4 regions of the Anaerobacillus sp. MEB173 genome follow, and region 1 is predicted to be linked to each of the others. Evidence: predicted binding sites of a transcription regulator. Region 1 holds the regulator's gene; each other region holds the start of a gene.

Region 1 (8,201 bases):
CATTTGATTGATTTTCTTTTGCGAAGGGTTCATCCCCATTTGCATCATCATCACTCGAAGCATTTTTTCATTAATTGGGGGATTTTTCTTTAAATAAGACATCATCGTTTTGCGGGCAATGAAGAATCCGATCGCAGCACCAGCTAATAAAGATAGCACGCCCACAAGAATATACCAAAACATAATTCTTTTTCCTCCTTCATGTTGTTAAAACTAGTTTAACATGACTGTTACTCCGTTCAAAATTTACAATTAAACGAACCTAACTTATTATAACGCAAACACTTATTCTTTAAAAGTCTTTCTTTAAAATAGAGAGGGAAATTTATCAAATTTTGTTTTGGTATATGGTTCCTTGATAACAATGAGCAAGTGCAAATAATTTGAAAGCACTACTTCTTTTTTAAAATCCGGTCAAATTAATTCTGCTTGTTTTATCGGATTTAACCATCCGAATTTAAAGTTTTCAAAGTCCATTGCTAAAAAACGAGGGTCAATTTTACGTAAAGATTCAAAGAACATTGTCTCTGCCTCATACGTTCCTTCTGCTGTTAGAACGACATTTGTATCAAAAACGGTTAATTTAGCTTTACTCTGCTTTTTATCAATATAATGAGAGTGCAGGTAAAAGCTGTAATGAGTACTGTAACGTAACGTTTCATCCACAACTTGATGAACTAAAATCGTAGGTATGGGGCGAATAATATAATCAATTTGTTTTTTTACCAACGCCAATTGTTCTCCAGAAACGGTTTGACTTTCTAAAAACAAATGAAACAGTTTTGATTCTTTACCAAAATAATGATGGGCAATTTCTTTTTCCATTAAAAATATTTGATATTTCCTCATAGCCGTTCCCCCAAGTTTAAGATTCTTTCTTGTTAGTATAGTATACAAGCAAAAAAATGCTTGTCTGTTATTGGAGGGAAGATGCACTAGTTTTGTCGAATCAATAAAAAAACCTTTGTCTCCAATGAAGACAAAGGTTTTTGGAATTTATTCCACCTTAACGGGCACCACTGATGGAAGTTTCCCTTTAAAGCATTGCTTTTACTTTTGATACTATATTTTCAACAGTAAATCCATATTTCTCAATTAAAAGTTCTCCAGGAGCAGACGCACCAAATTCATCTATGGCTAATATATCACCTTGATCTCCTACATACTTATGCCAGCCTAAAGATGAACCCATTTCAATACCTAGTCGTGCTTTTACAGCCTTTGGAATCACGCTTTCCTTATATTCAGCACTTTGTTTCTCAAAACGGTCCCAGCTTGGCATACTTACAACTGAAGCATAAATGCCTTCTTTTTCAAGAGCTTGTTGTGCTTCCACCGCTAAAGGTACTTCAGATCCAGTCGCTAATAAAAGTGCAACTGCTTCACCTTTTGCTTTAGATACAACATAGGCACCTTTTTTTACACCTTCATAAGCATGCTGTGCAGTCCCTTCAAGTGTCATTAAATTTTGACGCGTTAATACTAATGCTGTCGGTTCATCTTTACTTTCTAACGCTACCTTCCAAGCAGCTATAGTTTCATTACTGTCACCAGGGCGGATAACAGAAAGACCAGGCATTGCACGCAGTGACTGCAATTGTTCAACTGGTTCATGTGTTGGACCATCCTCACCGACTGCAATACTATCATGAGTAAATACATACGTTACTGGCAGCTTCATTAATGCAGCCAAACGAATAGCCGGACGTAAATAATCAGAGAATACAAAGAATGTTGCACCGAATGCTTTTACCCCACCATGAAGTGCCATCCCGTTTAGTGCAGCTCCCATTGCAAACTCACGGACACCGAACCACACATTACGGCCACTATAATCTTCAGCATTATAGTTTGCTTCATCCTTGATTAACGTCTTGTTTGATGAAGCTAAATCGGCAGAACCTCCGAATAATTGCGGAACAGTCTTCGCAAAAGCATTGATTGCTTCTCCTGAAGAAGAGCGTGTCGCTACATTATCTTTGCCAGCTTCGTAAACTGGGACATTTGCATCCCATCCAGCAGGAAGCTCGTTATTTATCGCTGATCGTAGTTGCTTTGCAAGTTCAGGGTGTGCTTTCTCATAATCAGCAAATAAATCATTCCATTGCTGTTCTTTACTAGCACTTGCCTCCTTTAGAGTAGCAAAATGTTCAGCTACCTCCGCAGGAACATGAAAGTCTTCTTCAAACGTCCATTTATAAGCTTCTTTTGTCAGTTTTACTTCATCTAAACCTAATGGCGCACCATGTGATGCTGATTTACCGGATTTGTTCGGGGATCCGTATCCAATCACAGTTTTCACTTCAATAAGTGTCGGACGGCTTTCATCAGCTTTTGCTTCAGTAATTGCTTTTTCGATTGCTGCTAAGTCATTTCCATCTTCAACACGAATGACTTGCCAGCCATAAGCTTTATAGCGATCTTCTACACTCTCTGAGAATGATAAATTTAAATCACCATCAAGTGAAATATCATTTGAATCATAAAGGACAATTAATCGACCAAGCTTTAAATGTCCAGCAAGTGATGCTGCTTCAGCAGATACACCTTCCATAAGGTCACCGTCACCGCAAATACTATATGTATAATGATCTACAAGATTATAATTTTCTCGGTTATATATTGCAGCCATATGACGTTCTACCATTGCCATACCTACTGCCATAGCAACGCCTTGTCCAAGTGGGCCTGTTGTTGCATCTACACCTGGAGTATGACCAAACTCCGGGTGACCAGGTGTCTTACTTCCCCACTGACGGAAGTTTTTTAATTCTTCCATTGAAAGGTCATAACCTGTTAAATGTAAAAGACTGTATAGTAACGCTGAACCATGCCCAGCTGATAATACAAAACGGTCACGATTAAACCACTCTGGATTACTAGGATTGTGATTCATCACTTTTCCAAATAAAGTATAAGCCATAGGAGCAGCTCCCATTGGTAGCCCCGGATGCCCTGAATTTGCTTTTTCAATGCTATCAATTGATAGTGTACGAATTGTACTTACTGCTAATTGATCAATATCCACCGTCATATTGTTCATCCTTTCTGTCCACACATGAGTTTCATTCACGCTTTTCATCATATACTTTCTTTTTGTTTTTAACAAGCAATGTAGTTAAAATTTTTCTTGTTTTGTCAATTATTGATAAGAATAAATTTAATTTAATTTTCGACGTTTCTTACTCTCTTTTAATTTCTTAGGTGTGACATCCGTTCCTTTTTCATCGACTACTTTAATCGAGTGAAGTTGGTTTGTCATCGAAGATCTGAATTTAGAAATATATTCTGTTCGTAATTGCTTTTGCTCCGCTTCCTCTTCTTTTGTTAAGCGCTCTGTTTTTGCTTTGTTAGCGAGCTCATTTATTCTCGATATTTTTTCTTTTGACAGCATTAAGTTTCCTCCAATATAACAAAATTAATCAACTATACACTATCAATTTTCTTCAAGATTTTCAATGTATTCAGTATAACGACGATGAACAGTTGCTTTTGAAACATCGTAGCCAAACCCTCTTAATGTTGCCGCGATCTCATGGAATGTAAGTTTCATTTCACGCAGGCGAATAATTTCAGAGGTAGGAACCTTTTTTCGGTCGCGCCCGCCTTGATCATTATTTTTTAAATTTTCTAATGGGTTATACCCTTTTTTTACTGCTGCTCTCATTCCTCGTTTTATTTTCATGTTGTGAATTTTTCTTTGATACTCTTCTACAATACTTACAATTTCTAACACCATCGAATCTGTATCAGAAAGCTGTAATGTACCGTGATCATTAACAGTATATACGTTCGCTCCATATTTATGAATTTGGTGAAGGACTGCTATTTTGGTGTTCCCTCTTCCAAGTCGTGTATCGTCTTGTATTAATAAAGCTTGTGCTTTCTTCTCCTTTAAATCTAGAAGCACTTCTAAAATACCTTCCCGATCAATTTCATAGCCGCTTTCTCTTTCTTCAATTACTTTTATTACTGTCAAATCATGTTGGTGTGCTAATTTTATCAGTTCTTCTTTTTGTCTTTCTAAAGACGTTGTCTGCGTTTCTTTCTCTGTGCTTACTCGACAATAGATAATTGCGTTCATTAATTGTTTACTCCTTACTTGCTACTGGGATCATTAGCGTTTGACCAGGATATAGTTTATCTCGGTCAATTTTATTTACCTTTTCTACCCACCTGATCAACTCAGAAAATGTTAATCCCGTATCATACATTTCTCCAATAGACCACAATGTATCACCTTCCTTCACAATGACTTCTTGTGTAGGCAGGCTATTATATGAATTAGCTGAAACGACAATGGATGTCATCATCATGATAATAATGACGATAAAAATTACGATATACGATAAATCTTGTAAATTAGTAGATATTCTATTATTCAATGGTATCACCTCTTAGGAATGTTTGTTCGTATATTAATTATAAGAGGAACTTTTGTTCCCGTCAAGTGTTAGAACTTATGTTTGCTCAATGTTATTTTGCATGGTATACTATTTTTAAGAATAATTGATAAAGTGGGGTGCAACAAACATGGCACAACTATCAAAAAGACAACAAGATATTTTAGATTTTATTAAAGCCGAAGTAAAGAGAAAAGGGTACCCACCTTCTGTGAGAGAAATTGGGGAAGCAGTAGGTTTAGCCTCAAGCTCCACTGTACACGGTCACCTTTCTAGACTAGAGAAAAAAGGATTAATTCGCCGTGATCCAACAAAACCTCGAGCAATTGAAATATTAGATATATCAGATGAATCTTCTAAACAAGTTTCTGAGAGTATAACTGTTTACGTTCCTGTTGTTGGGAAAGTTACTGCCGGAGAACCAATTACTGCTATTGAAAATGTAGAAGAATACTTACCATTACCAGAACGACTCGTTTCTGATGACAAGGTCTTTATCCTTGTTATCGATGGAGACAGTATGATTGAAGCTGGAATCTACGATAAAGATATGGTAATCGTGAGACAGCAGCAAACAGCTAATAATGGTGATATTGTTGTAGCTATGACCGAGGAACACGAAGCAACTGTTAAACGTTTCTTTAAAGAAAAAGACTACATCCGGTTACAACCCGAAAACTCAACATTGGAACCTATCATTTTAAGTAATTGTACAATTTTAGGTAAGGTCATTGGCGTTTTTAGAACAATTCATTAATGTTAAGAAAAACACTAGATTTCGAAAATCTAGTGTTTTTCTATTTTGTAATAAAATGCCCACTCACATTCCTTACTTTTTCATACATTACAGAAAGAACATTTCAGAAGGTGGAATGAGTATGTCAAAAAAAGAGGATCGTCCACTTCCTAAACCTATGAAAGGGCTTATGGATGCAATTGATTCATTTTTTAGTCAGAATCAGGTACAAGATGTGATGCAATCTATTGATTCTTTTTTCCAACAGGGATTAACATGGCACTCAATTCCTGTCTACGTTTATGACATGGAATCTGAAATCGTTGTAGAAGCAGAATTACCGGGATATAATCGCAACGAAATAAAAATAGAATTCATTGATAGTTATTTAAAACTATCCATAAAACATAGTAAAGAACTGAATGATAAGAATAATAAAACCAATACTTTTCAAAAAAACAGATCATCAAGGAATACGGAACGAATGGTCTACTTACCACCTAATCTAATTACAAGAGCTGCTAAAGCTTCAATGGAAGACGGGCTTTTAACGATCAACATCCCTAAAAGAAGACCTCGACGTCAGACCATTGATATTGAATAACACAATTTCGATGCAAAGAAACCCTCAACATTTGTTGAGGGTTTTTAGTATTTTAATAAGTCGATAAGTATTGCTCGCGCTCCCAAGGGTGAACTTGTGTGCGGAACATATCCCATTCAATTTCTTTTGCTTCAACAAAGTGCTCTACTGCATGTTCACCTAGTGCGTTAATGATCACTTCGTCTTTTACTAAGTTATCAAGAGCTTCTTTTAATGTTGCTGGTAAGTCAGCGATACCTTCTTTTTCACGCTCTTCTTTACTCATTACATAAATATTACGATCAGTCGGAGCTGGAGGAGTTAATTTATTCTTAATTCCATCTAAACCAGCCGCAAGCATTACCGCCATTGCTAAATAAGGGTTTGCTGCTGGATCTGGGCTTCGAACTTCAACACGTGTACTTAATCCACGTGAAGACGGTATACGAATTAATGGACTACGGTTCTTCATAGACCATGCAACATAACATGGCGCTTCATAACCTGGAACTAAACGCTTGTATGAATTGACTGTTGGGTTTGTGATCGCTGTAAATGCTTCTGCGTGTTTTAAAATACCCGCAAGGAAATGCATAGCAGTTTCACTTAAACCTGTTTCAGTGCTTGGATCATAAAAGACATTTTCGTTACCTTTAAATAATGACATGTTCGCGTGCATTCCTGAACCATTCACACCAAATAAAGGTTTTGGCATAAAGGTAGCGTGAAGACCATGCTTACGAGCAATTGTTTTTACCACTAATTTAAATGTTTGAATATCATCACAGCTGCGAATTGCATCTGCATATTTAAAATCAATTTCATGTTGCCCTGGTGCAACCTCATGGTGCGATGCTTCCATTTCAAAGCCCATATCTTCAAGCTCAAGAACAATATCACGACGGCAGTTTTCACCTAAGTCAGTTGGTGCTAAATCAAAGTAGCCGCCTTTATCATTTAACTCAAGAGTTGGCTCTCCATTTTCATCATTCTTAAATAAGAAAAATTCTGGTTCAGGACCAATATTAAAACTTGTAAAACCTAATTCTTCTGCTTCCTTAAGTACACGTTTTAAGATTCCACGTGGATCTCCTTCAAATGGTGTTTGGTCTGCATTATAAACGTCGCAAATTAAACGCGCCACTTTCCCTTTTTCCGGAGACCAAGGGAAGATTACCCATGTATCTAAATCTGGGTATAAGTACATATCAGATTCTTCAATACGAACAAAACCTTCTATTGAAGATCCATCAAACATCATCAAATTATTTAAAGCTTTAGTTAGCTGACTAACCGGAATCTCTACGTTTTTAATAATTCCTAATAAGTCAGTAAACTGTAAGCGAATAAATCGTACATTTTCCTCTTCTGCCATGCGTAAGATATCTTCTTTGGTGTATTTTGAAGCCATAATCGAATTCCTCCTAGAAAAATATATTGATTGAAAAAATAATTGATTTTAGTGGAAAAATCGTGAAAGTTCTCCTTGAATGAGCGAAGCTTTCCCATGTCTGCCGGCCATCATCAATTCTTTTTTCAAGTGCTTCCTAAATTCACGGTTTGTTAAATTCTTTTGTTCTGATTTTTGTTCCTGAGTCTTTATCAGTTCAGCCTCAATTGCTTGCTCTTTCAACATAAAGACTTGTTTAATTCCAGATACATAAACTCCCTGTTCAATTAATGATTTTATTTCTAATAAACGATCTACATCATTAAAAGAAAATAACCTTTGATTTCCACTTGTCCGAGCTGGATGAATGAGTTCATGTTCTTCATAGTAACGAATTTGTCTAGCTGATAATTCCGTTAATTTTTTGACAATTCCAATCGGAAAAAGCGGCATGTTACGACGAATTGTATCCCCCATAACAATCCTCCTTAAACACTATCAATCATTAAGAATATTTGATTAATTACTACTAGAATACATGATGTTAGTTATAGTGTCAAACGAATGTGAGATAATCTGACATACATTTTTTTTATAAAAAGGCTCAGTTAAAGTTTGATGTTGATTTTTGGCTCGTTTTATGGAAGGTTAGAATGAACTGAAAAAAGAAAGAGGAAGTAACACACTATTACTTTCCCTCCCCAAAAATTATTTACAGTTTAATCATTTCATTTTTCATTAGTGTATCTACCGCAGTTATTATTCCAATTTTTACATGGGAATATGTAAGCCCACCTTGGACATACGCGACATACGGCGGTCTTAATGGACCGTCTGCAGTAAATTCTATACTTGCACCTTGAATAAACGTTCCTGCTGCCATAATCACATCATCTTCGTATCCCGGCATATAACTTGGATAAGGAGTTACATGAGCATTAATTGGGGATGCCGATTGAACTGCTTGGCAAAATGCAATCATACTTTTTGGTTCATCAAATTGAACAGACTGAATTAAATCAGTTCGCACACTATCCCAAGCTGGGTTTGTATTGAGGCCAAGTCTGTCAAGGAATGCAGCTGTAAATA
Region 2 (8,201 bases), on a different contig from region 1:
TTACCACCTCAACAATCATTGCAATATAATAGTTACGTGAAATATATGTTTCATGGAACTATTATAAAGCAATTAACACTGGGAATCTAGTTAATCATACAGTTGTTTTTCATAAGAACAATGTTGATTGGTTGGTTTCTTATGTTTACATATTTTTGGTATAATTTCACTATAATCAAATAGTTAAGATAGTTGGAAGAAACAAACTCAATAGGAGCTGATATCGTTGAATGAAATAATAGAAACTTTGTTACAGCACAGGTCAATCCGAAAATTCGAAGATCGCTTATTGACTGATGAGCAGATCAAAATGATTGTTCAATGCGCACAGGCAGCATCGACATCCAGTTATATTCAAGCCTATTCGATTATCGGTGTGAAGGATCAAGTGAAAAAGGAAACGTTAGCGACGCTCGCTGGGGAACAGGGCTACGTTGCTAAAAATGGGCATTTTTTTGTTTTTTGTGCTGATCTTCACCGTCATGAGGTCATTTCTAATGTTGAAAACGTAGATATTACAGAGTCACTTGAAAGTACTGAAAAATTCATGGTTGCTGTGATTGATGCCGCACTTGCCGCGCAAAATGCAGCAATGGCAGCAGAATCAATGGGCTTAGGTATATGTTATATTGGAGGATTACGAAATAATCTTGTTGAGGTAAGTAAGCTGTTAAATGTACCGAAACGAGTGATCCCATTATTTGGCTTAAGTGTTGGCTATCCGGCACATTCCTCATCGAAAAAACCACGTCTTCCTTTGGAACATATTTACCATGAGGACGAGTATATGCAAGATGAGAGACAGTATAAAGAGCAAATCAAGCAGTATGATGACATTGTATCTGCTTATTACACAGAACGGACAAAAGGAAAGAGAACCGATCGCTGGTCCGAGCAAATGATGAAAATGCTTGAACAGCCAAAGAGAATGTATATGAAAGAGTTCATAGAGAAAAAGGGGTTTTCAAATCAGTAACACTATAATTTACAATAATTATATTAAAGCAGAAAGGTGCTCAGTTTGAGTACACCTTTCTGTTTTTTTTTGGACCTTTTAAAAAAACTTTTTCCGGTCACGTTCTTCTTTTAATATTTCAACTGCTTCTCTAAAGCGCAGGGAATGGATGATTTCACGCTCACGTAAGAATGCTAAACTATCATTAATATCCGGGTCATCGGACATATCGATGAGCCATTGGTACGTTGCCCGTGCTTTTTCTTCTGCGGCAATATCTTCATACAAATCAGCGATAGGATCTCCTTTTGCTGCAATGTAAGATGCGGTCCACGGAACACCAGCAGCATTATGATAAAATAATGCTTTATCATGGTTCGCATAATGATCACCCAGTCCAGCTGCTTTCATTTGTTCTGGTGTGGCATCCTTTGTCAGCTTATAAACCATTGTTGCTATCATTTCAAGGTGCGCAAATTCCTCTGTTCCGATATCTGTTAATAACCCTACAACCTTATCGGGGATGGAATAACGCTGATTGAGATAACGAAGAGCTGCAGCTAATTCACCATCAGCACCACCATATTGCTCAATTAAATATTTTGCTAATTGCGGGTTACATTGACTTACTTTTACCGGATATTGTAGTTTCTTCTCATAAATCCACATGTTTTCGTTAGATCCCCCTTCGCTTCGCTATATTTGCCATGGCCATGGTGAGTCATTCCAGTTCCACGGACAACCGCTGTAGCTGTTTCCATATTGCTGAAGTGGACCATAAATTGCTTCAACCTGACGTTTAATATATTTTCGTTGCTTGGCGCATGTGTTAAACTGACGGATTGCCTCTACATCATTGGGATGAGTATCTAAGTACAGTGTTAATTCAACAAGAACAAAATCAATTGCTTGAAGCTGTTCCATTAACGGGTAAAACTCAGGTGGCAGCTGTTTATGACTCATTATTTCTCACCCCCAATTGATTGCACGGGCCTTTATATGGGTCGTAAAGAGCAGGCCATAACGTACCGGCATAAAGTGCTTCTCGAGGTGAAAATTGCGGCCAGCCATAGGGTTGATAGCAAATATACAAATGTGGCGGAGTTGAATAACACTTTACTCTCATAGGCGGACAAGGGTCAAATGGACTAATATAAGGGTGCCAGTATTTTATCGGTGTAAACTCCATTTTAATCCTCCTTATGTTTATGATTACATTTAAAAAGACGATCGTCTTCGTAAATGTAAGGACCATTTTTCATAAATTCGTGAAAAAATGACTTCGTAAAGACACAGTTTAATAAGCAAACTGTTTTGTTTTCGCGGAGAGAATAAGCTACAATAAAATTGGTTATATTTTCTATTGATAATGAAGGAGGGAATCCAATGCCTATTGAGAATCCTAGTCGAGAAGAAATTAAAGAAATTTTAAAGAACAGTAAGCGAATTGCTGTTGTTGGCTTATCAAACAACCCAGAGCGAACTTCGTATATGGTATCAAAAGCAATGCAAGATGCGGGTTATGACATCATTCCTGTTAACCCAAGTGTAGATGAAGTATTAGGTGTGAAGTCTGTTGGCTCATTAAAGGAGATTGAGGGACACGTCGATATTGTTAATGTATTTCGTCGCAGCGAATTTTTACCAGAGATCGCGAAGGAAGCAGCTGAAATTAACCCTGACGTCTTCTGGGCACAATTAGGTGTCGCGAATGAAGAAGCCTATGACTACTTAAAAGAAAAAGAAATTACAGTGATCATGGATCGTTGCATTAAAGTCGAACATGCAATGACAAAATAATGGATGAAAGAGCCTCTATTTTTAGATTAGAGGTTCTTTATTTTTTAGTTCAGTTAATGTTTTTTTAAGAAAACGCATATGAGCATACGTTTTTTAGATATGAATTGATGTATGGTATATCCTACTATGAAACGGCTTGCTTATATTCCCTTTTAATTTTTTACAACTAAAAACAGCCGAATAATAGTCCACTTATAAAAAAATTTTCGCTGAAGATTAAAGGGGATTAAGCCGTTGATGTAGAAAAAAGTTTGCGAATGAAGAAATTATCGGTAAAATGAAACATAAGTGACTTTGCTTGTCTTTCATAAAATGGAATACTTTATACCAGTCAGGTTCATTGCCGAAAAATTTTTTGTAACACAACGTAATAGCGATATGCTAAAATAGAAAGCCCTGCAAAGCGTAAATATAAACGACATTACATAGAGCAATTATCGTAATGGAAACGCTCTATTTTTGATATGAAATGGAAAGGAGTTTCCACTTTGGCTACAAAAAAAACAATTGAATATAATGATGATGCGATACAAGTTTTAGAAGGTCTTGAGGCGGTAAGGAAACGTCCAGGGATGTATATAGGAAGTACAGATAGTCGAGGATTGCACCATCTTGTCTATGAAATCGTTGATAATTCAGTCGACGAAGTATTAGCTGGATATGGTGACCATATTAAAGTAATCATACATAAAGATAATAGTATTAGTGTTAGTGATGAAGGGCGCGGGATGCCAACGGGTATGCATAAAATGGGTAAGCCAACTCCCGAAGTTATCCTAACGATTCTCCATGCAGGGGGAAAATTCGGGCAAGGCGGATACGCGACAAGCGGTGGTTTACATGGTGTTGGGGCTTCTGTTGTGAATGCCCTTTCAGAATGGCTTGAAGTAGAAATAAAGCGTGACGGTCATATTTTTAAACAGCGCTTTGAAAATGGAGGGAAACCAGTAACAACACTTGAAAAAGTCGGAACAACAAAGAAAACGGGAACAAAGATTCACTTCAAACCTGATCCGAGCATATTCAGTACCACAACTTACAATTTTGAGACCATAACTGAACGTTTACGTGAAGCAGCCTTTTTACTTAAAGGGTTAAAGATTGAAATTAAAGATGAACGCAAAGGGCATGAGGAAAATCATGAACTTTTTCATTACGAAACCGGGATTGAAGCGTTCGTTGAATATTTGAATGAGGATAAAGAAACATTACATCCAGTTGTATTTTTTCAAGGCGAACAAAATGGAATTTCCGTTGAGTTTTCGTTTCAATTTAATGATGCCTACACGGAGAACGTACTTTCCTTTGTTAATAATGTACGTACGAAAGACGGCGGTACCCATGAGTCAGGTGCGAAAACAGCGCTTACGCGTGTTGTGAATGAATATGCTAGGAAGGTCAATTTATTAAAAGAAAAAGACAAAAACTTAGACGGTTCTGATATTCGTGAAGGCTTTACTGCTGTCATTTCGATTCGTGTACCTGAAGAAAAGCTGCAGTTTGAGGGTCAAACGAAAGGGAAGCTTGGAACACCTGAGGCTCGTTCTGCTGTTGACGCAGTTGTGTCAGAGAAGCTGTCCTTTTTCCTTGAGGAAAACCCGGAAATGAGTAATATGCTCATTAAAAAGTCTATTAAAGCAGCACAAGCAAGGGAGGCAGCCCGTAAAGCCCGGGAAGAAGCGAGAAGCGGCAAGAAAAACAAGCGTAAAGATGCGATGCTTAGCGGTAAACTTACGCCTGCACAATCGAAAAACTCAGAGCGCAACGAATTATATCTTGTTGAGGGTGATTCTGCCGGTGGATCTGCAAAGCAAGGACGTGATCGCAAGTTTCAGGCTGTTCTGCCTCTGCGCGGAAAAGTCATCAACACGGAAAAAGCAAAGCTTGCGGATATTATGAAAAATGAGGAAATTAAAACGATCATCTATGCCATTGGCGGCGATGTCGGTGCTGATTTCAAAGTGGAAGATATCAATTACGATAAGATTATTATTATGACGGATGCTGATACAGATGGCGCTCATATACAAGTATTGTTGCTGACATTCTTCTACCGTTATATGCGTCCGTTAATTGAAGTAGGCAAAGTATATATTGCTCTGCCGCCGCTTTATAAAGTAAGTAAAGGGACCGGTAAGAAAGAAGTGATTGAATACGCCTGGGACGAAGACGGTTTAAAGGACGCGATTAAAAAGGTCGGTAAAGGTTATATTATTCAGCGCTACAAAGGTCTTGGTGAAATGGATGCTACTCAGCTGTGGGAAACAACAATGGACCCTGAAACGAGAACACTTATTCGTGTTAAAATCGATGATGCTGCAAGAGCTGAACGTCGCGTTTCAACACTGATGGGTGATAAAGTAGAGCCGCGTCGGAAATGGATTGAAACAAATGTTGCATTCGGATTAGATGAGGAAACAAATATTTTAGAAAACGAAAATCTTTCAATTGACAGAGGGGGTATGTAATTTTGCTATCAGATGAACGTTATTTAGACCTCCCCCTAGAAGATGTCATTGGGGATCGATTTGGTCGCTATAGTAAATACATTATTCAAGACCGTGCCTTGCCTGATGCAAGAGACGGCTTAAAGCCAGTACAACGCCGTATTTTATATGCGATGTACAAAGATGGGAATACGGCCGATAAGCCGTTCCGTAAATCAGCAAAAACAGTTGGTAATGTCATTGGTAACTATCACCCGCACGGTGACTCCTCGGTGTATGAAGCAATGGTTCGAATGAGTCAGGATTGGAAATTGCGCAATCTACTGATTGAAATGCATGGTAACAATGGTTCAATTGACGGTGATCCACCTGCAGCAATGCGTTATACAGAAGCAAGGTTGTCCGCGATTTCGTCTGAGCTTTTACGTGATATTGAGAAGGAAACCGTCGATTTTATCCCGAACTTTGATGATTCACTCGAAGAGCCGGTTGTCTTACCAGCAATGTATCCAAATTTGCTTGTCAATGGTTCAACTGGGATTTCAGCCGGATATGCAACGGATATTCCACCGCATCATTTAGGTGAAGTTATTGATGGTGTCATCTTGCAAATGGAAAACCCATCTGTTTCATTAGATGAGTTGATGAAAATTGTAAAAGGGCCAGATTTTCCAACTGGAGGAACGATTCAAGGGAAGGATGGCATCCGTAAAGCATACGAAACAGGTAAGGGAAAAGTTGTTGTTCGCGGGAAAACAGAAATTGAAACGGTTAAAGGTGGAAAACAGCAAATTGTCATCACTGAAATTCCTTATGAAATTGTTAAAGCGAACCTCGTAAAGAAAATGGATGAGCTTCGTTTGGATAAAAAAGTTGACGGGATTGCTGAAGTACGTGATGAAACAGACAGAACAGGACTTCGAATTGTCGTTGAATTACGAAAAGATGCCGATGCGAATGGCATTTTAAACTATTTATATAAAAATACAGATTTACAGATTTCATATAACTTTAATATGGTGGCGATCTACAACAAAACACCACAGCTAATGGGCCTAAAAAAGCTGCTGCAAGCATACATTGACCATCAGAAGGACGTTGTAACAAAGCGTTCTAAGTATGAATTGCGCAAAGCTGAGGAGCGTCAGCATGTAGTTGAAGGTCTCATCAAAGCGATTTCAATTCTTGATGAAGTGATCGAAACGATTCGCGCCTCCAAGGATAAGCGTGATGCAAAGGATAACTTAATCGCCCGTTTTGGCTTTACTGAGGCTCAATCAGAAGCGATTGTGACATTACAGCTATATCGCCTTACGAATACCGATGTGACTACACTTGAAAAAGAGGCTGATGAACTCGATAAGAAGATCAAGCAACTTCAAGAAATTTTAGGCAGTGAAAAGAAATTAATTTCTGTTATTAAGAAAGAGCTGCTTAAAAATAAAAAGCAGTTTGTTGATGAGCGTAGAACTGTGATCGAGGATGAGATTGAGGAAATTAAGATCAACTTGGAAGTAATGGTTCCTCAAGAAGACACGGTGGTAACAGTCACGAAGGACGGCTATGTAAAACGGACGAGCCCGCGCTCATATGCCGCCTCAAACGGGGAAAGTCCCGGAATGAAAGAGACGGACAGGCTGCTTGCTCACTTTGACATGAGTACAACCGATACGCTGTTACTGTTTACGAAAAAGGGAAATTACTTGTATATTCCAGTCCATCAGCTTCCGGATATACGCTGGAAGGATAGCGGTCAGCATGTCGCAAATATTGTCACGATGGAACGTGATGATCAAATTATTCAAGCCATTCCAATTCAAGAATTTAATGGCGGTTATTTCCTTCTGTTCATAACGAAAAAAGGAATGATTAAAAAGTCAGAGCTGACGTTATATAAAGCACAACGAACTTCAAGGGCACTAATGGCATTAAAATTAAAAGAAGAGGATGATGAAGTCGTTGATGTCTTTTTAACCGATGGAACAAATGATGTTTTCCTTGTTACTCATTTTGGCTACGGACTCTGGTACAGTGAAGAGGAAGTCAGCATTGTCGGTCAACGTGCTTCAGGTGTAAAAGGGATTAATTTAAAAGAAGATGATTTAGTTGTGAACGGCAAAGTGATTGCGACTGATCAGTATGCTGAATTATTCGTTGTCACACAACGGGGTGCGATGAAGAAGATGAAATTAAGTGAGTTTGAGAAGACGTCACGTGCAAAGCGCGGTCTAATCATGCTCCGGGAATTAAAGCGAAATCCACATCGTATTGTTGCTTTTGAAGTAATAACTGAAGGGGACGAACAAATGTTCATACAAGCTGAAAAAGGTCATATTGAAGTCATAGATTCACAGCAATTAAACCCAACCGACCGATACAGTAATGGTTCATTTGTTCTTGATGAAAATCAAGTCGGACTGGTTGTTGATGTATGGAAAGAAATTGTACCGGAAAAAGAATAGTAAGGTGAAAATAACTATCAAACGGAGCTACCTCTGTTTGATAGTTATTTTTTGTTCGGGGTAATGTTCTGGTGCTTTTCTGCTAAAGCTCAATTCTGTCTCCTTTTTGAATGGAATATTTTGAAATGGTACCAGCCGGTAACTCGATTGCTGCTTTTGCATTTTTTACCGGAAAAATTGCTGTCCATGGTTTTACATGTTCCTTAACAAAAACAATTTCATTATTGGCATTTATAAATACAACATCGATCGAGAAAAACATAAAAAACATATGAATCGAATTACATGGGGAAAGTATTATTCCTTCATTAACAATCGGCTTAAAACGAAACATTAACCCTTTTGTTCTTTGAAAAAATGTATCATAATTTGAAATTGTTATTGGAATATTATGTATTTGATTCCCTGAAATTAATTTCATTTCCTCACGACCTTTTACTCTATCTCATAATTAATAGTAACAAACATTAAAAAAACGTAGATATAACGGACTTATTTTATTAAGATTGAGCGTATTATATGTAAAATAAACGATTT
Region 3 (8,201 bases), on a different contig from region 1:
TTCCAGGATAACTGGGATCATTGCAGCTACAAATGGAATATTATCAACAAAACCTGATAATATGCCCGATACCCAAAGAATCAAAAAAGCCGTCTTTGATAAATCCCCTTCTGTATAATAGATGATTGATTTAGCAATTTCATCAATAATCCCAACATCCTTTAATCCACCAACAAGCATAAATAAACCAATGAAGAAGAATAATGTTACCCATTCAATTGATTTGAATACCTCTTCTGTCTCCTGCTCATTGTGCGTTAACAACATTAATAATAATGCCCCAGCCATTGCAATACTCGTAAGCTCTACTTGCAATAATGGCTGTAGAATAAATCCACCTATTGTCATCAGTAAAACTATCACCGATTTTAATAATAGTGGACCCTGTTGCAAATAGTCATTTGCATTTACAGCTAATAATTTCTGCTGGTTTTCTTTTGTTACTTTTAATTGTTTTCCATAAAATAGCGCCAATCCAGCAATTACAACGATGAAAATAATTAATACCACTGGTCCAAGATTAAACAAAAAAGCATTAAAATCTAAATGATCCACTGCTTGACCAATCATAAGATTAGGAGGATCACCAATTAAGGTCGCTGTTCCCCCTATATTTGATGTAAGTACCGCTGCCAATAAGTATGGTACAGCCGGTATACTTAACAGCTTAGTTAATGTTAGAACAATTGGTACTACTAGTAATACCGTTGTTACATTATTCAAAAATGCTGAGCCAATACCGGTCAGTAAGGAAATCGCAATTAAAAGCGGAATCGGTTTGCCTTGAACAAGTTTCGCTAACGAAATGGCGATAAACTCAAAAAATCCACTTTGACTAGTAATGGCCACTAATATCATCATCGATAGCAATAAAGCAATCGTATGCCAATCTATATGGTGGATAAAGGCTGCATCTAAATCCAATACCCCTGCAAAAAGCATAAGGACCCCACCAAAACAGGCGACAAGTGCCCGATTTAACTTTTCGGTAATGATAACGATGTAGCTTATGATAAAAATGACAAAGGCAAAGGTAAGCTCCATTCAAGATCTCCTCTCCAGTCCATTTCTATCATAATATGACCGGGTCGTCCCAAACATGAAGAAATACATAAGAAAACATTAGCCGAGTTTATATCATTAACTTTCATACTCAAAATTAGATTTAATTGAAACAAGTCCTTCTATAATTAAACAGGCCTGAATAAGATTAGTAATGGGAAGCAACTGGTGCCGATTAAATGGAATATCAATTGCTCCATTTGAAAAAATAAATGAAGGGGAGTATGCAGATTGTCATATCGAGGAATTTTACCTGCAATGCTTTTTGGTGTTCTTGCAATATTAATTATTGGTGTTTCTATAAGCTTTCTCGTTTCAATCCTTTTAAAATTCACTTCGTTATCTGAATCATCATTCTCATGGTTTCTACTGATAACATCGTTTTTGGCATTATTTATTGGGGGAATGATTTCAGGTGGTAAAGCAGGAGAAAAAGGGTGGCTCGTTGGCGCATCAACTGGTATATTCTATTCAATCGTTATTTTCCTAGCACAATTCTTAGGCTATAACCGTACATTTACAACTGAACAATATTTATATCATGGAGGTTACATTCTATTTGCCATTCTAGGAGGAATTATCGGAGTAAACCTGCTAGGGAATAAATCAGAAGCACGATAAAAAAACAGCCGACTTTATTATTAATAAAGTCGGCTTTATGTATCTTAGTCTGGGTTTACTACTTCACGAACTGCATTACGGTCATACGTAAGTTTACGGTTGTCATCAACAAGAATAACAACTGTATCCTCGTCAATCGCATCAATTGTTCCATGTAATCCACCAATCGTAATGATTTTATCCCCTTTTTGCAATGCCGCATGCATTTCACGAACTTGCTTTTGTCGTTTTTGTTGCGGTCGAATTAATAGGAAATAAAAAATTACAAACATTAATATCAAAGGTAATATCGCTTCCATGTTCTTAATTTCCCCCCTTTCATTAATTAAAATGCTCTTAATCATTTAGAAATTTTTTGCGTTAGGTTTGTTAAAACCATATTGTTCGAAAAATTCCTCCCTAAAATCAAGAAGACGATCTTCGCGTATTGCTTGTCTTACACGCTCCATTAATTTTAACAAGAAATAGAGGTTATGGTAAGAGGTTAAACGAAAACCAAATGTTTCCTCACATTTCACAAGGTGTCTTATATATGCTCTTGAATAATTCTTACAAACATGACAATCACAATTTTCATCTAATGGTGAAAAATCACGGGCAAATTTTGCATTTCGAACAACGAGTCGTCCTGTACTTGTCATACAAGTCCCATTTCTTGCTATCCGAGTAGGCAATACACAATCAAACATATCTATTCCTCGAATGGCTCCATCAATTAAAGAGTCCGGAGAACCAACACCCATTAAGTAACGCGGCTTATTTGCAGGAAGATGAGGAGTCGTAAATTCTAACACTCGATTCATCACATCCTTTGGTTCACCAACAGATAGTCCCCCTACAGCATAACCCGGAAAGTCAAGTTCAATCAAGTCTTTTGCACTTTGTCTGCGTAAATCCTCAAATTCTCCACCTTGAACAATTCCAAATAACGCCTGATCATGAGGGCGCTTATGACCTTTCAAGCATCGTTCTGCCCATCTGCTCGTTCTCTCTACAGATTGCTTCATATATTCATATTCAGCAGGGTATGGAGGACACTCATCAAATGCCATCATTATGTCTGACCCGAGAGCATTTTGAATTTCCATTGCCCCTTCTGGAGTTAGGAATAGCTTTTCTCCACTTAAATGATTACGAAAATGCACACCCTCTTCTGTTATTTTACGCAAGTCACTTAAACTAAAGACCTGAAATCCTCCGGAATCGGTTAAAATTGGTTTATCCCAATTCATAAATTTATGTAATCCACCAGCCTCTTTAACTATATCATGACCAGGTCGTAACCATAAATGATAAGTATTGCTCAAAATAATTTGAGAACCGATCTCTTTTAGCTCCTCAGGACTCATCGTTTTCACGGTAGCAAGTGTACCGACCGGCATAAAAATCGGCGTTTCAATCACACCATGTGGAGTATGTAACTTTCCAAGCCTTGCCCCTGATTGTTTACATGTTTTTATAAGTTCATATCGAACTGCTGCTGTCATGAATTGAACTCCCTTCTAAAAAAAACACAAACACTAACTATTATCATCCAAATTCGTTATAAACATAGCATCACCAAAACTAAAGAAACGGTATTGTTGCTTAACGGCTTCATTATATGCATGTAATATATGATCTCTTCCTGCAAGCGCACTTACTAGCATAACCAATGTTGATTTAGGCAAGTGGAAATTTGTAATCATCCCATCAATGGCTGTAAATTGGTAACCAGGATAGATGAAAATATCAGTCCAGCCTGATGATTCAAGAAAGCGTCCATTACCTTCATTCGCAATTGTTTCAAGTGTTCGCGTCGATGTCGTTCCAACAGACAGAATTCTCCCACCTTCATCTTTAACCTTATTTAACAACTGAGCGGTTCCTGCCGTCATTTGGTAAAATTCAGCATGCATTTCGTGTTCATCAACACTTTCAACAGATACTGGTCGGAAGGTACCTAAACCGACATGAAGAGTAATGTAGGCAATATGGACACCCTTCTCCTCAATCTTCTGCAGCAATTCTTCCGTAAAGTGTAACCCTGCTGTAGGTGCTGCTGCAGAACCACGGTGTTTTGCAAAAACCGTTTGGTATCTTTCTTGATCTTCAAGTTGTTCATGTATATATGGTGGTAAGGGCATCTCTCCTAATTGATCTAGGATTTCATGAAAAATACCGCTATATTTAAAATGAATAATGCGCCCCCCATGCTCTAATTCTTCAATACATTCCCCTTCTAGAAGTCCATTACCAAAAGATAATACGGTTCCTTTTCTTACACGTTTTGCCGGCTTGACTAATGTTTCCCACTGATCATTTTCCAATTGTTTCAATAATAGAACTTCAATCTTTGCCCCTGTCTCTTTCTTTTCTCCGAACAGTCGTGCAGGCAATACTCGGGTGTCATTTAATACAAGGCAATCTCCCTTATTTAAATAATCAATAATTGCTGTGAAATTCTCGTGAATCACTTTCCCAGTTTGACGATCCAAAACCATAAGTCTCGATGCACTACGGTCCAATAAAGGCGTTTGTGCAATCAAACTCTCTGGCAAGTTAAAATCAAAATCACTTACTCTCATGATGTAGTCACCTTTTTATTCTTAGTTTACTCTTTCTTTTAAAAAACAATCTTATATAGCATACAAAACAGCATACATGAAGACAAGTACATTTTAACGAAATCTGCCAATTAAATAAAAAATTAATGACAGAACAATACTAATGACAATAGAAGTGACAATCGGGAAGTATACCGTCGTGTTTCCTTTTTTAAAAAGTATGTCCCCAGGCAACTTCCCTAAATTGAAATATTTCCCTCCAACTTGCCATAATAAGCCGACGACAATTAATAAGATTCCTATCGCAATGAGAACCTTTGGCATATTGTTCACGACTTCGGCACCTCCAACTGAAAATGTTCATACGCTTTCGGAGTGACAACTCTCCCGCGCGAGGTCCTTTGTAAAAAACCTATTTGTAATAAGTAAGGTTCATACACATCCTCAATTGTGTGGGCTTCTTCACCAATTGTTGCAGCAATTGTTTCTAATCCAACCGGACCTCCTCTAAACCTCTCTATAATTCCTATTAATAATTTATGATCAATATCATCTAATCCTAAACGATCTACCTGTAACTTTTCTAAGGCTACTTCTGTTAATTGCTGTGTAATCTTCCCATTTCCTTCCACTTGGGCAAAATCACGAACCCGACGTAATAAACGATTTGCGATTCGAGGTGTTCCTCTGGATCTTCTTGCAAGTTCATAACTTGCCGATTGTTCTAACTCTACTTGAAAGATTTCAGAAGTCCTCATAATAATCTTGGCCAAATCATCAATTGTATAATATTCTAATCGACTTAAAACTCCAAATCGATCTCTCAACGGTGCAGATAAGAGACCAGCCCTTGTCGTTGCTCCTACTAATGTAAATGGTGGTAAATCCACTCGTACTGAACGGGCAGTCGGCCCCTTTCCTATCACAATATCCAAACAAAAATCTTCCATAGCCGGGTACAATACTTCTTCGACTACCCGATTAAGCCGGTGAATTTCATCTATAAATAGAACATCTCCCGGTTCAAGAGAGGTCAGAATTGCAGCTAAATCTCCCGGACGTTCAATTGCCGGCCCTGATGTTGTACGAATCTGAACATTCATTTCATTGGCAATGATGGTAGATAACGTTGTTTTTCCAAGACCAGGGGGACCGTATAGCAACACATGGTCGAGAGATTCTTCACGCATTTTTGCTGCTTCTATGAATACTTGCAAATTTTGTTTAACTTTTTCTTGCCCAATATATTCACAAAGATACTGTGGTCGTAAACTTCCTTCGACAGAGTCATCATCAAACTGCGATTGGGCAGAAACCATTCGATCATCCATGTTCTCACCTACTTTACGAGAAAATTACCCGTTTAATAACAATTGCAGTGCTTTTTTAATATACTGATCAGTTGATAATCCTTTTTCATCTTCTAGCTTAGGTGTAATTTTCTTGATTTCTTTCTCAACATAGCCAAGAGTCCGCAACGCTTCAATCGCTTCCGATAATGCCTGGTTAGTCTGAGGCTCAGCGACTTCATTATTTTGATTAGCAAATAATCCACTCATTTCGAGTGTCGTTGGCAAAAAGTCAGTTAATTTCCCTTTTAAATCAAGGATAATTTGTCTTGCTGTTTTCTTTCCTACACCAGGAAATTTCACTAAAAATTTCTCATCTTCCTCTTCAATTGCACTTACCACTTGTTCCGGTTGTCCTGATGCAAGGATCGCTAGCGCGCCTTTTGGACCAATCCCTGAAACATTTAATAATTTTTCAAATAAAGCCCGCTCATTTCTAGTTTTAAATCCATATAATCGTTGGATATCTTCCCTAACATAATGATATGTAAATACTTTCATTATCTTGTCCATTTCTCCTTGAAATGCAAAAGGATTCGGACAAAAAACCTGATACCCAATTCCGTTATTTTCCACTACAATTGATTGTGGATCAATATACTCTAATTTTCCAACAATAAACTCAATCACTATTCTCTGCTCCTTATGCGAACACTTATTTCTACCTATTTTATCATAGTCCCCGTTATTTGACACAGTTGAAACAATAGATGTAAAAAAAGAAATGAGCTGCTAAGATTTTTTAGTCAGCTCACTTCTTCATCCATTTATAATTCGTTTACTGCATATTTTTTCATCGTTTGAATAACCTTTTCATAATGGTCTCTTGATAAAACCGGAATGCCTTCCTGCAACTCACTCTGCTGGTGGCTCTTTAATTTTTTTGTATTTATTTGAAAAAATGAATGAATGACCTTTTCTTCATTAGGCTTTCCTTCATAAATTCTTAAAACTCCTTCTGGTGAAATCCCAAAATAACCATTAATTTTTAATAACGGAGAGATATCATCAACTTCCTGTTGGAATATCACTTGAGATTCTGATTGGTCTACTAAATTCCAGTTCTCATAAAATGCCCAAAAATCTTCCATTGACCAAATGACTTCTTCCACAATTTCTTCACTTACTTCACCGTCTAAGTATACCCGTTGCAAAATTACTTCAACAGACTTAGGCCCCATCACTTCAAAAGCATTTTCATTCTTTTCTGTTGGTGGATGATTTTCCTCAGTAATTGCAATAACTTCATTGTTAACTACACTAATAATAAGCAAAAGAAAAATTACAAATAAAATCGTCATTACACTTACGATTCCATAACCAAATCGAATATTCATATAAATCACCACCATTTCTACTCTGCTCTCTGCAATAAAGAAGAGGCATGTATTACATATATTTTACATTATCAGTTTGCCCAAATTCTTAATTATTATCCATTTTTCCTCAGATTTTAGTTTATAAACGATCAAAAAAAAGGAACAGGTAGTCCTGCTCCTTTTTAGATCATACATTATCGAGATCGCTCAAATGGGCGTTGGAACATTCGACCAAGGTCACCAACCATATCACCTAGTGTAGCTCCAACTTCTTCAAAAGCTGTTCCTCCACGTAATCGATCATCGGCTGTACGAATTTGGTTTACTTCATCACGGTCAGTTACGACACGAACTTGCTTGCCATCAGCCATTCCTTGAACTGTTTGACGAATTTTTTGTTCAACATTTTGTGAATTTCTTCCGTCAGTATCGACACCAACTAGAATTGTATCATCATTAACAATAACACGTGCGTCATTAACATTTTCAATGTTGTTAACACGACTTGCGATACGTTGAGCAGTTTGACCATCATAATCTTTATGATAGTTCATTCCACGCTGACCTGTTGTACCTTGTTGTAAGCCAGTTGTACCGCGGTTTCCTAATGCTCTGTTTCCTTGACGTGCTGTTTCATTGCCCTGTGGCCAGTAATTATCCTCATGACGCTGAATTCCTGAACCAGTCATATTTGTACGTGCACCACGAAGAGTCCCTGCATTATCAACCATTCCTGGTCTGTCACCAGTAATACCAGTTCCTCCTCGGTTTGTTCCAAAACCTGTAGCACCACGGTTAGTTCCTAATCCTTGATTACCACGGTTTGTACCAAACCATCCAGTCGTTTCATTACGACCAAACCCATGGTTTGCTCCAAAGTTTGTGTTGCCACGGTTTGTACCAAATCCTGTTGTACCTTGACGTCCGCCGAACATATTTGTATCACCACGACGTTCACCAAATAATCCAGTCCCAGCACCTTGGTTCGTACGACCAGTTACATGAGGACTCTGTACTCCAGGACTTTGTCTTGTTGTTCCATATGGTGCGAATGTTCCTGTTCGATTACCTCTAAAACCGGTCATACCGGTACGGTTACGATCAGTCACATTATTAAAGCCTCTGCCAGGTCGGTCATCACGTGTTACCATATCGGTAATTGGACCCTCACCAGCACGGTTCCACCCAAAATAACCTCTATCTTGCTGTTGTGTAGTTTGCAACCCTACGGTTCCACCATGTCGGTTATTATCTGTACCATATCCTTGCTGACCTGCACCACACCCTACAAGAGTACCCATAAT
Region 4 (8,201 bases), on a different contig from region 1:
ACAGGTGATGATCTTTCGTATTCCATATTGCAAACGCAAAGATACCATTTAACCTCTCTAAACAATCCGGACCCCATTCAATAAATGCCGTCAGCAATACCTCCGTGTCTGAATGTGAGCTGAATTTGTGTCCGCGCTGCAGTAACTCTTTTCTTAGATCCTCTGTGTTATACAGCTCTCCGTTATAAGCAATTGTAAAAGAACGATCGCCAACTGTTTTTGTCATGGGCTGAACGCCGCCTTCTGGATCGACAACAATTAGACGTGTATGACCAAAAGCTGCCTGTTTACAACTCCAAACATTTAAATCATCTGGCCCTCTTCTTGATAAAGTACGTGCCATTTTTTCTAACGTTCCCTCTTCCACCCGTAAATCACGTTGCCAATCCACCCATCCAGTAATCCCACACATCCACATCAACCCCTTGAGTTTTGGTATTTGGTATACAATATTCGTTTTCTGTTTGATGTGTGATTGATTTTGTGTGCCTCTTAATTTTTTTACTGGATGATTATCTGACAATAGCAGTAGAATAATTTCCCTGTATTTGAAAATAATAATAAAAACGGTATGAAGGAGGAGAACGAATGGATATCATGCGTGCGCAGCAAATCATTGAATCACCTGAGGAAATTATCGTTCGCTATAATGGGACACCTGTTTGGATTCAAAATGTCGATGATAAAAGTGAAACAGCTAGAGTTTACACAAGAGAAAAGCCTGACGATGAAATGACCGTGCCTATTCATGAACTCGTTGAGCAATAATCTGAGCAATAAAAAGATGACACCTTAAAATTTAAAGTGTCATCTTTATCTTCATAATTGTTTTTGCTTACAAATGTACGATAACAACTCTTCACATGCCCCGTCAACCAAACTGTATACTTCTTCAAAGTTCCCTGTGAAATAAGGGTCGGGGACGTCTTCCATCTTTGCCTTAGGTAAAAAGTCAAGCAATCTCGCAATTTCACCTGTATTCGTTCTGCCAGCCATTCGATGTAAATGACCAAGATTTTCGGCGTCCATTGCAATGATATAATCATAACTTGTTAAATCATCTTCCACAACTTGACGAGCAACAATCCCTTCATAACTGATGTTGTTCTCGTTTAAAATTGTTCTCGTTCCTTCATGAGGACCTTTACCAACATGCCAATGTCCAGTACCTGCTGAATCAATCTCGATTTGATGATTAAGATTTGCCTCTGATACTTTATGCCGAAACACAGCCTCAGCCATAGGAGACCGGCAAATATTTCCTAAACAAACAAATAATACACGAACCATTATCTCACCATCTCTTCCTCTTTTATTTTCTCTTCCGAACCGTTAAATGAAAACTGAATCTTACTTAAATTCAATTCAAACTCAAACTGCCTCAGAAGTTCTTCCGGGAAAAATGCCTGGTACATTTTAAAAATATCATTTACAGCCTCCAACGGCTCCTGACCTAGATACAAGCGGAGAAAAAAATATCTTTGCAGCAGAAGCTTGTCTTGAAATGGAATGTCAATTTGATCAATCCGTTCCATTAATAATTGGAGAAAATCTTCACTCTTTGTTATGTCTGCTACTATGCTTTCTATTGCTCTATCTATCTTTTCATTTGTTCGCTTTTTTAATTCTTTAATGACAAATTCTCCATGTAACACTTCGCCTAACAGCCCAACATCAACAGGTTTATCATCGCCTAATTCATGAATAAAGCCTAAGTTGTTTGGTGCTGATTGTACTTCTTCAAACAGTAATACTTTATTCTGTTCACCTATTTTTGTTCTAAATGAAGAGATTCGACTCTTTTGGATTTTTCTTGATTTTTGCATGTACATTTCTAACTCTGCTGCTATTGTAGAAGTCACTCCTTCTTTATGCAACAAAAATAAACGGTCAGCACTTTCAATAATATGAAGGTAATCCATTTTTTTAAATAGTGGTAAATCCACTAGTAAAATATCAAAACAATTCTCTAACTTTGCTTGCAGTTCATGATATTGTTCCTCTGATAAATGCTGCAAATCCTTGAAGTAAAACGTATTCATTTCACAAATTTGCTCATTCGTCTTATTTAAAAGTTCTTCGGTTGAAAGGCCTCTCTCTTTTTCCGTCCAATGAAAGACTGCAACTCGAAAACTCGTTTCTTCCTGTAGCCAACCCAGTAATGACTCTACAACTGTAGATAGTCCTACTTTCGTTCGCGGTGATGCAAAAACAGCAGTGTACATGTTCCTTCTCCCCTTTATCTCTATCCATTTAACTTTATTATCGCATAATCTTTTTTAATCTGCGTTACTATTTTTAAGGATAGTTTTTTTCCTAAAAATGAAAAACCCCTTCCAATATTCATATGGAAGGGGCATTTTATTTTACTATTATAATTAATTAGACTTAAAAATGTCTTTATGTTCGCTTTTAATTTTAAGTAAGATTTCATCTACTGACTTACATTGATCACCAACCCGAAAACTAATCACATTTCTAAGGGAACAGCTGCACTCTTCATTTCCGCGTAAAATTTGAATAAATTCCTCTGTACCGCAATGGTTTTCTTCTACGATGTTTCCTTTAAATACAGCATCTGTGTTTTCAAACTTTTCATAAATGACAAAGTAATTATCCTTCGTTTCCCCAGTAAAATATTCTTTGGTTTCAATCAAGCCTTGAACGATCACGTTCTCTTCACTTCCTATCTTTTTTTATGGTTTTCCTTAACCCGTATTAACTATAACATTTTTAGAAAAAAATGTTGTTACCAATTTGTGAAAATTAAATTACAGCTCCGTGAACTCGAATTCACCAAAGAAAGAACCTTGTCAATCGTTGTCGATCCTTATATCAATAACATTTTTTATGTCTAAAATATGGACATGTTCAAAATAATCCTTAATACGAAGCTTCTCATTGACTTGATCAAAATCATGAACTTTTCCGACAAGAACATGATAATTATGATGTTGAAAATACGTAAAATAAAGTGACTGATTTTCAGCCATCGCCTCACAAAGTGTTTCATTCATTTCTGTAAGCTGCTGTTCATCAACAATAGGCTTTGTTTTGTACACTGTTTTTTCCTCTAACGTTTTAAGCATCTCGACATGCTCAGGCAGCATCATCGCCGTCCACTTAATATTCCCCCGATCACGAATCACGTTGAAAACCCCCTTTTTGAATGTAAAATTTAAAATGTAAAATTTAAAATTTTTGAGAGATTTTCATCGAAGCATTCTTTTAAAACATCCCTGAATCATCCCGAACCAATTTTACATTTTAAATTTTTAATTTTACATTTACGCCTTATGCCCTCCTACAAGTCTTCCCCGATGTCTGGCTGTGCCTGCGGTTGTGTAGGAGACGGCTCGCAGTAAGGCGTTGGAGCCGTATTTTTGCCGAATAGCATCCATTACATAGCCAATCTCTCTTTGTTTTGGTTTCCTATGATCAAATAAATTTAGCTGCAGCTGATCATCGTCAACAACATTTGAGAGTGAAATTGAGATTTTCCGCACTGTTCGCTCATCAAAATGCTTTTCAAACAACTGCAAACATGTCTGATAAATCTCCATTGTCATGTTCGTTGGTTCAGCAATTGTCTGAGAGCGGTGAAACCCTCCCCCGCCTTCTTTCTTACTGTAACCAATGCCCAGACTGATTGTTCTGCCTGCTTTGTTGGCTGTTCTCGCTCTTCTTGCTACTTCCTCACACATTTCAAGTATGACATGCTTAATCTCTTTCTTCTTTGTATAATCACGTAATAGCATTTGGCTTTTTCCAAAACTGATTTGTCCTTGCATAATGGGAGCGCCTAAGTCAGATAAATCAACTCCATGTGCATGATAATAGAGCTGGTTACCCATCACGCCGAACTTCTTCTCCAATAAATGGCGTGGATAATTTGCCAGTTGACCAACAGTACGAATCCCAAGACGATGCAAGCGCTCTTCCATTCTCGTACCGATCCCCCACATTTTACTTAATGGTGAAACTGGCCAAAGCTTTGCTTCCACTTGATCATACGTCCACTCAGCAATCCCCTTCTTTTTTGCTTCTAAATCAAGGCATAGTTTCGCCATCAGCATATTAGGTCCTATTCCGATTGCACAGCTTAAACCAAATTCTTTTTGCATCTCTTCTTTTATTTGTTCAGCAAGAGAGAACTTATCTCCCCATAGTCTCGTTGTCCCATCGACCTGCAGAAAACTTTCATCTACACTGTACGTATGAATACATTCCATCGGTACATACCGATGAAACAGCTCCGTAATTGCGATTGATGTTTTTAAATACGTCGACATTTGTGCATTCACGATGTGTATTCGCGGGTCATTAGGAATATCAAAGAGCCTGCTCCCTGTTTTAATACCGAAATCCTGTTTTAATGGAGGAGTTGCCGCTAGTACGACACTTCCCTCCCGTTCTGTATCTCCAACAACTGCAAGATAGGTCGTTAATGGGTCAAGACCAAGTAAAACAGCAGAACAACTTGCATAAAAGCTTTTCATATCTACACAAAAAATCGTTCGTTTTGGAAATGAATCGTAATCGATCCTCATATCCATCGTTCCTTTCACATTTATAAAGAACTTACGTTCGTAGTATATGTCATTATAAAGGAATATATGTTCGATTTCAATTGGAAATTTGTGCAAAAAAATAACGGGAACTGTCTCTTTGTTCTTGAGACATCCCCGTATTTTGGCTCTTAGACAAGATGAAATTGCTTTAAGCCACTTTATTCTTATATAACTCTTTCTTTTTGAATATAATTTTTCAAGTCATTAATTAGTTCATCTTTTCCTTTATCATCTATAAATAGATTTACTCCATAAAAATATTCACCATATCGATCCAGCTTTTGCCAGACAATTTTTCCCCTCACAACAAAACAGGAAAACAAAGTAAACTGAACCTCTAACTCTACCTCATTTTTATGACAAAGTAAGTTTAAATTTGTTGAAATTTTCAACCCACTTGGACTGATATCATGGAGTTTAGCTTTACCTGGATTACTAGCTTTGTCCCCTCCATTTATTTTAATTATCTTAAATTCACACTCTAGCGGCCTGCCAAATTCATATCTAAATGTTTCTGCCCGTTTATACCTCATTTTCCCCTCTCCCGACATTAACCTTTTTCGTAAATATCAGCTGCAGAAAAGCTTAAACAAAAACGTCTGATCCTAATATCTCTGGAATTTGCAAAAGATCAAAAACATCCATCACTTCCTCACTAACTTTAGTTATCGTAACGATTGTTCCCTTTTCTTTTAATGTCTGAACTAAATCTAATAACAATCCCATTCCAGAAGAATCAACAAATGGAACATCTGTAAAGTCTATATTCACTCTTTGGCAGTTATTGAGAGCTGGAATCAATTCATTTTCTACAACTTCTGTACCTTCAATATCCAAATCTCCTGCAAAGATTACTTCAATGGCATTATCCGTTTCTTTGATTGAAAAACTAAACATACAATCACCCCTATTATTCAAAAACAACCGAATCATTTTCATCTAATTTCGCTACAAGATTATACATCGTTTTCTCTAACGTATATTTTATATGACCAAATCTAAGAATTGTACCTTCCATTGCAGTCTTAATCTTAATTTTTTGATCATTTGGGACGGCTACAATCGTTGGCGTGCCACTTTCTGATCCTGTTTCATTAATTTCAGCCCCTAACCGTCCATATACTTCTCCACCCCGAATAATACCATTAACTTTTAACATCCCACCAGCATGAACTTTTGTATTGACACACCCTTGACCTAAAATAAGGATATTTCCGCTACAATAAAGGCTACTATTAGAGGCACTCGGGATCGTTATATAAGAATTAGGTTCAACAGGGGTTTCACTAACCTCATGTAACTCTTTCATTTTTTCCGATAATTGTTTAATTCGTTCAAGTGAAGTGATTTCATTTGTTAATGAGAGAAATAATTGTGATAAGGAGACTGCTACTTCTCTCCAAATATCATCCTCCAAATAGTCTTCTCCTCTTCGTACTACGTCCACGTATTTTTTTGCTAAAGTAGGAAATCCTTTAAATTTTCTTTCTAAAAGAATCCTTATTAACGGTTGTAATCCACCATTTGTAAGATCATTTGGTTTAAAGGCTGGAGATTCCGTAAGTTGATTAATGACCTGAACCATTTTTTCAATGCTTTGATACAAAATCCCAAGGAGATGGCCTAATTCCGTAATAAGCATATTATGTTTTCCTGCTGATAGTTCTCCACCAACAATATTACCATACGTAACAATTGCACCTGAGGCAGTAAGTGTAGCCATATTGACAGTTTTATGAACTGTAATGTCGCCAACGGCCTCTACTATCATTCTGTCCTCAATGTAACCTGTTATCTCGACATCACCTTTAAAATTGATGTTTCCTGATGATATATCGACATTACCATGATGAATTAATTTAGACATGATCGATATTTTTACAAGTTGTCCCCTTTTTTCTATTTTAGGACGACCAGGTTCTGTTGCGACTACTTTGTCATCAATAACCATTACTCCTTTTCCGGCCTGTAAAATAATCGGAAAGGTTTGTTTGGCAGGCAGTGGATCATTCGTTACGGTATAACCTATTTGACCAGGGACAGGAGGGTGGATGATGGCAACTACTTTTCCACGATCGACTGTAGGAATTGTTCTAATTTCTCGAAAGTCGACACTTCCATCCTCTTTTTCTTTGGGACCATTCTGTTCATTAATATCGACTAGTAATTCAATCCAGCCATCTTTTCCAGGTTTCGGTGGCATTCCAGTTGCAATTTCGTACTTCCCTGCTTCTGTTGCTTCTATCGCTTTTATGATTTCAGCTTGATTGAATCCATGTTTAACTCTTAAAGATTCGAGCTTTTGGATAATATTATTATAAGTAAGAGAATTATAAACTTCTTTACTCTCTTCTACTTTGAGTTCAATGTGATGGTCAGGTTCAATATCTGGTATCCAGCGTACTATTTTATATCCAGGTTCTACTTCTAAAAAAACTTTTAATTTGTGTTCATCCATAGAAACCGACCATTTGGTTTCTACTTTCTCTTCATCCACTTTAATTTCATATGAATCGTTTTCCGAAATCAGTATTGTCTTATCTCCAACCAACTCGTTATTCTTAAAAAGTTGGATACCTCTTGAAATAGAAATCATCGGAAAATGATGTGGAGAATTTTTACAACCTATGACTCCGTTTTTCACCCATACTTTTCCTGAAAGTTGCTCTGAATCATTTTCAGTTTCTGATAATGTCTCTTCATTTCCTCGAATGTTATCAACAGTTTTGGAAATGGTTTTATGTTCAACATTTTCATCTGGAAGTTCAGAAATAAGTTGTTCAGCTAAACTAATTACATCAATCGATTGTTTATTATTTTGAGATCTGTCAGAATTCGTTTCTAATCGAGTAAGTTTTACAATAGCTTCTTTTGAACGAATGCCAAAAAACCCTTTCACTTCACTTTGGATAATTTCGATATCCACATCATTTTTTGTTGCGTCCAATAACTCTAATCCTAGCATAATCGCTTCATTTATACTCTTACCTTTAGAAACTATACTTTGCATGACTGTATTCCCCCTTAACTCATTACTGGAGAATTTAAACTCGTTATATCCGCTTTTTGTTGACCTACTTTTAAAAGGACCATTGTGATATCGTCTTTTTGAGGAACACCATCTGTAAATTGATGGATTGAATCCATCACATTCTGTTCAATCTCTCCGACACCTTTTGGTTGGTTATTTACAAGTGTTTCAATAAGACGCTCTATTTTATATTGCTTTCCTTCCTTATTTACAGCCTCAACAATTCCATCTGTATAAAAGAAAACCGTGTCCTGATCCTCTAATTGAATCGATACTTCTTTATATACTTGATTAGGAAGCCCCCCAACCATAATCCCTTTTACTTTTGGTAATTCTTGTACTGATCTATCTTTCCCTTTAATATAAAGCGGAAGATTATGTCCAGCATTTGCGTAAGAAAGAATGCCTGTTTTCGGGTCTAGATCAGCACAAAATAATGTGACAAATGACTTTAATGTCCGTAAATCTTGATATAATGCTTGATTCATAGCCGATAAGGTTTCCCCAGGACTTTGTGTGCTTTCAGCAGCGCTTCGGAAAGCACCTCGGGTTAAAATCATGAGCATTGCTGCAGGGATTCCTTTCCCCATCACATCACC

The links. The regulator LexA, encoded in region 1, represses DNA repair genes until DNA is damaged. The targets are predictions, from matches to a motif close to CGAACATATGTTCG.
Region 2: parE (DNA topoisomerase IV subunit B) is a predicted target of LexA. The motif match lies at 3,100-3,113, and genes of this name have one in related genera.
Region 3: ruvA (Holliday junction branch migration protein RuvA) is a predicted target of LexA. The motif match lies at 6,227-6,240, and genes of this name have one in related genera.
Region 4: ACJ2A9_RS11605 (Y-family DNA polymerase) is a predicted target of LexA. The motif match lies at 4,610-4,623, and genes of this name have one in related genera.

The regions. Positions count from the first base shown of each region.
Region 1 covers NZ_JBJMAU010000003.1:35,682-43,882, forward strand. The annotation lists gene ACJ2A9_RS07850 (YneF family protein) at 1-183, opposite strand, end outside; gene sirA (sporulation inhibitor of replication protein SirA) at 415-849, opposite strand; gene tkt (transketolase) at 1,037-3,034, opposite strand; gene ACJ2A9_RS07865 (DUF896 domain-containing protein) at 3,161-3,394, opposite strand; gene ACJ2A9_RS07870 (YneB family resolvase-like protein) at 3,437-4,084, opposite strand; gene yneA (cell division suppressor protein YneA) at 4,092-4,385, opposite strand; gene lexA (transcriptional repressor LexA) at 4,534-5,160, shown strand; gene ACJ2A9_RS07885 (Hsp20/alpha crystallin family protein) at 5,282-5,743, shown strand; gene glnA (type I glutamate--ammonia ligase) at 5,796-7,133, opposite strand; gene ACJ2A9_RS07895 (MerR family transcriptional regulator) at 7,182-7,589, opposite strand; gene ACJ2A9_RS07900 (methionine gamma-lyase family protein) at 7,825-8,201, opposite strand, start outside.
Region 2 covers NZ_JBJMAU010000001.1:303,700-311,900, reverse strand. The annotation lists gene nfsA (oxygen-insensitive NADPH nitroreductase) at 227-976, shown strand; gene ACJ2A9_RS01535 (manganese catalase family protein) at 1,055-1,624, opposite strand; gene ACJ2A9_RS01530 (spore coat protein CotJB) at 1,652-1,918, opposite strand; gene ACJ2A9_RS01525 (spore coat associated protein CotJA) at 1,908-2,144, opposite strand; gene ACJ2A9_RS01520 (CoA-binding protein) at 2,342-2,755, shown strand; gene parE (DNA topoisomerase IV subunit B) at 3,244-5,223, shown strand; gene parC (DNA topoisomerase IV subunit A) at 5,226-7,664, shown strand; gene ACJ2A9_RS01505 (DUF192 domain-containing protein) at 7,747-8,085, opposite strand.
Region 3 covers NZ_JBJMAU010000002.1:416,803-425,003, forward strand. The annotation lists gene ACJ2A9_RS06635 (ArsB/NhaD family transporter) at 1-1,044, opposite strand, end outside; gene ACJ2A9_RS06640 (TIGR04086 family membrane protein) at 1,294-1,683, shown strand; gene yajC (preprotein translocase subunit YajC) at 1,728-1,982, opposite strand; gene tgt (tRNA guanosine(34) transglycosylase Tgt) at 2,028-3,170, opposite strand; gene queA (tRNA preQ1(34) S-adenosylmethionine ribosyltransferase-isomerase QueA) at 3,204-4,250, opposite strand; gene ACJ2A9_RS06660 (DUF2905 domain-containing protein) at 4,344-4,553, opposite strand; gene ruvB (Holliday junction branch migration DNA helicase RuvB) at 4,559-5,560, opposite strand; gene ruvA (Holliday junction branch migration protein RuvA) at 5,585-6,208, opposite strand; gene ACJ2A9_RS06675 (BofC C-terminal domain-containing protein) at 6,346-6,915, opposite strand; gene ACJ2A9_RS06680 (YhcN/YlaJ family sporulation lipoprotein) at 7,092-8,201, opposite strand, start outside.
Region 4 covers NZ_JBJMAU010000004.1:337,853-346,053, forward strand. The annotation lists gene asnB (asparagine synthase (glutamine-hydrolyzing)) at 1-412, opposite strand, end outside; gene ACJ2A9_RS11580 (H-type small acid-soluble spore protein) at 589-768, shown strand; gene ACJ2A9_RS11585 (low molecular weight protein-tyrosine-phosphatase) at 820-1,290, opposite strand; gene ACJ2A9_RS11590 (hypothetical protein) at 1,290-2,225, opposite strand; gene ACJ2A9_RS11595 (hypothetical protein) at 2,379-2,672, opposite strand; gene ACJ2A9_RS11600 (YolD-like family protein) at 2,814-3,149, opposite strand; gene ACJ2A9_RS11605 (Y-family DNA polymerase) at 3,288-4,550, opposite strand; gene ACJ2A9_RS11610 (PilZ domain-containing protein) at 4,736-5,104, opposite strand; gene ACJ2A9_RS11615 (STAS domain-containing protein) at 5,157-5,468, opposite strand; gene ACJ2A9_RS11620 (flagellar assembly protein A) at 5,482-7,581, opposite strand; gene ACJ2A9_RS11625 (PP2C family protein-serine/threonine phosphatase) at 7,596-8,201, opposite strand, start outside.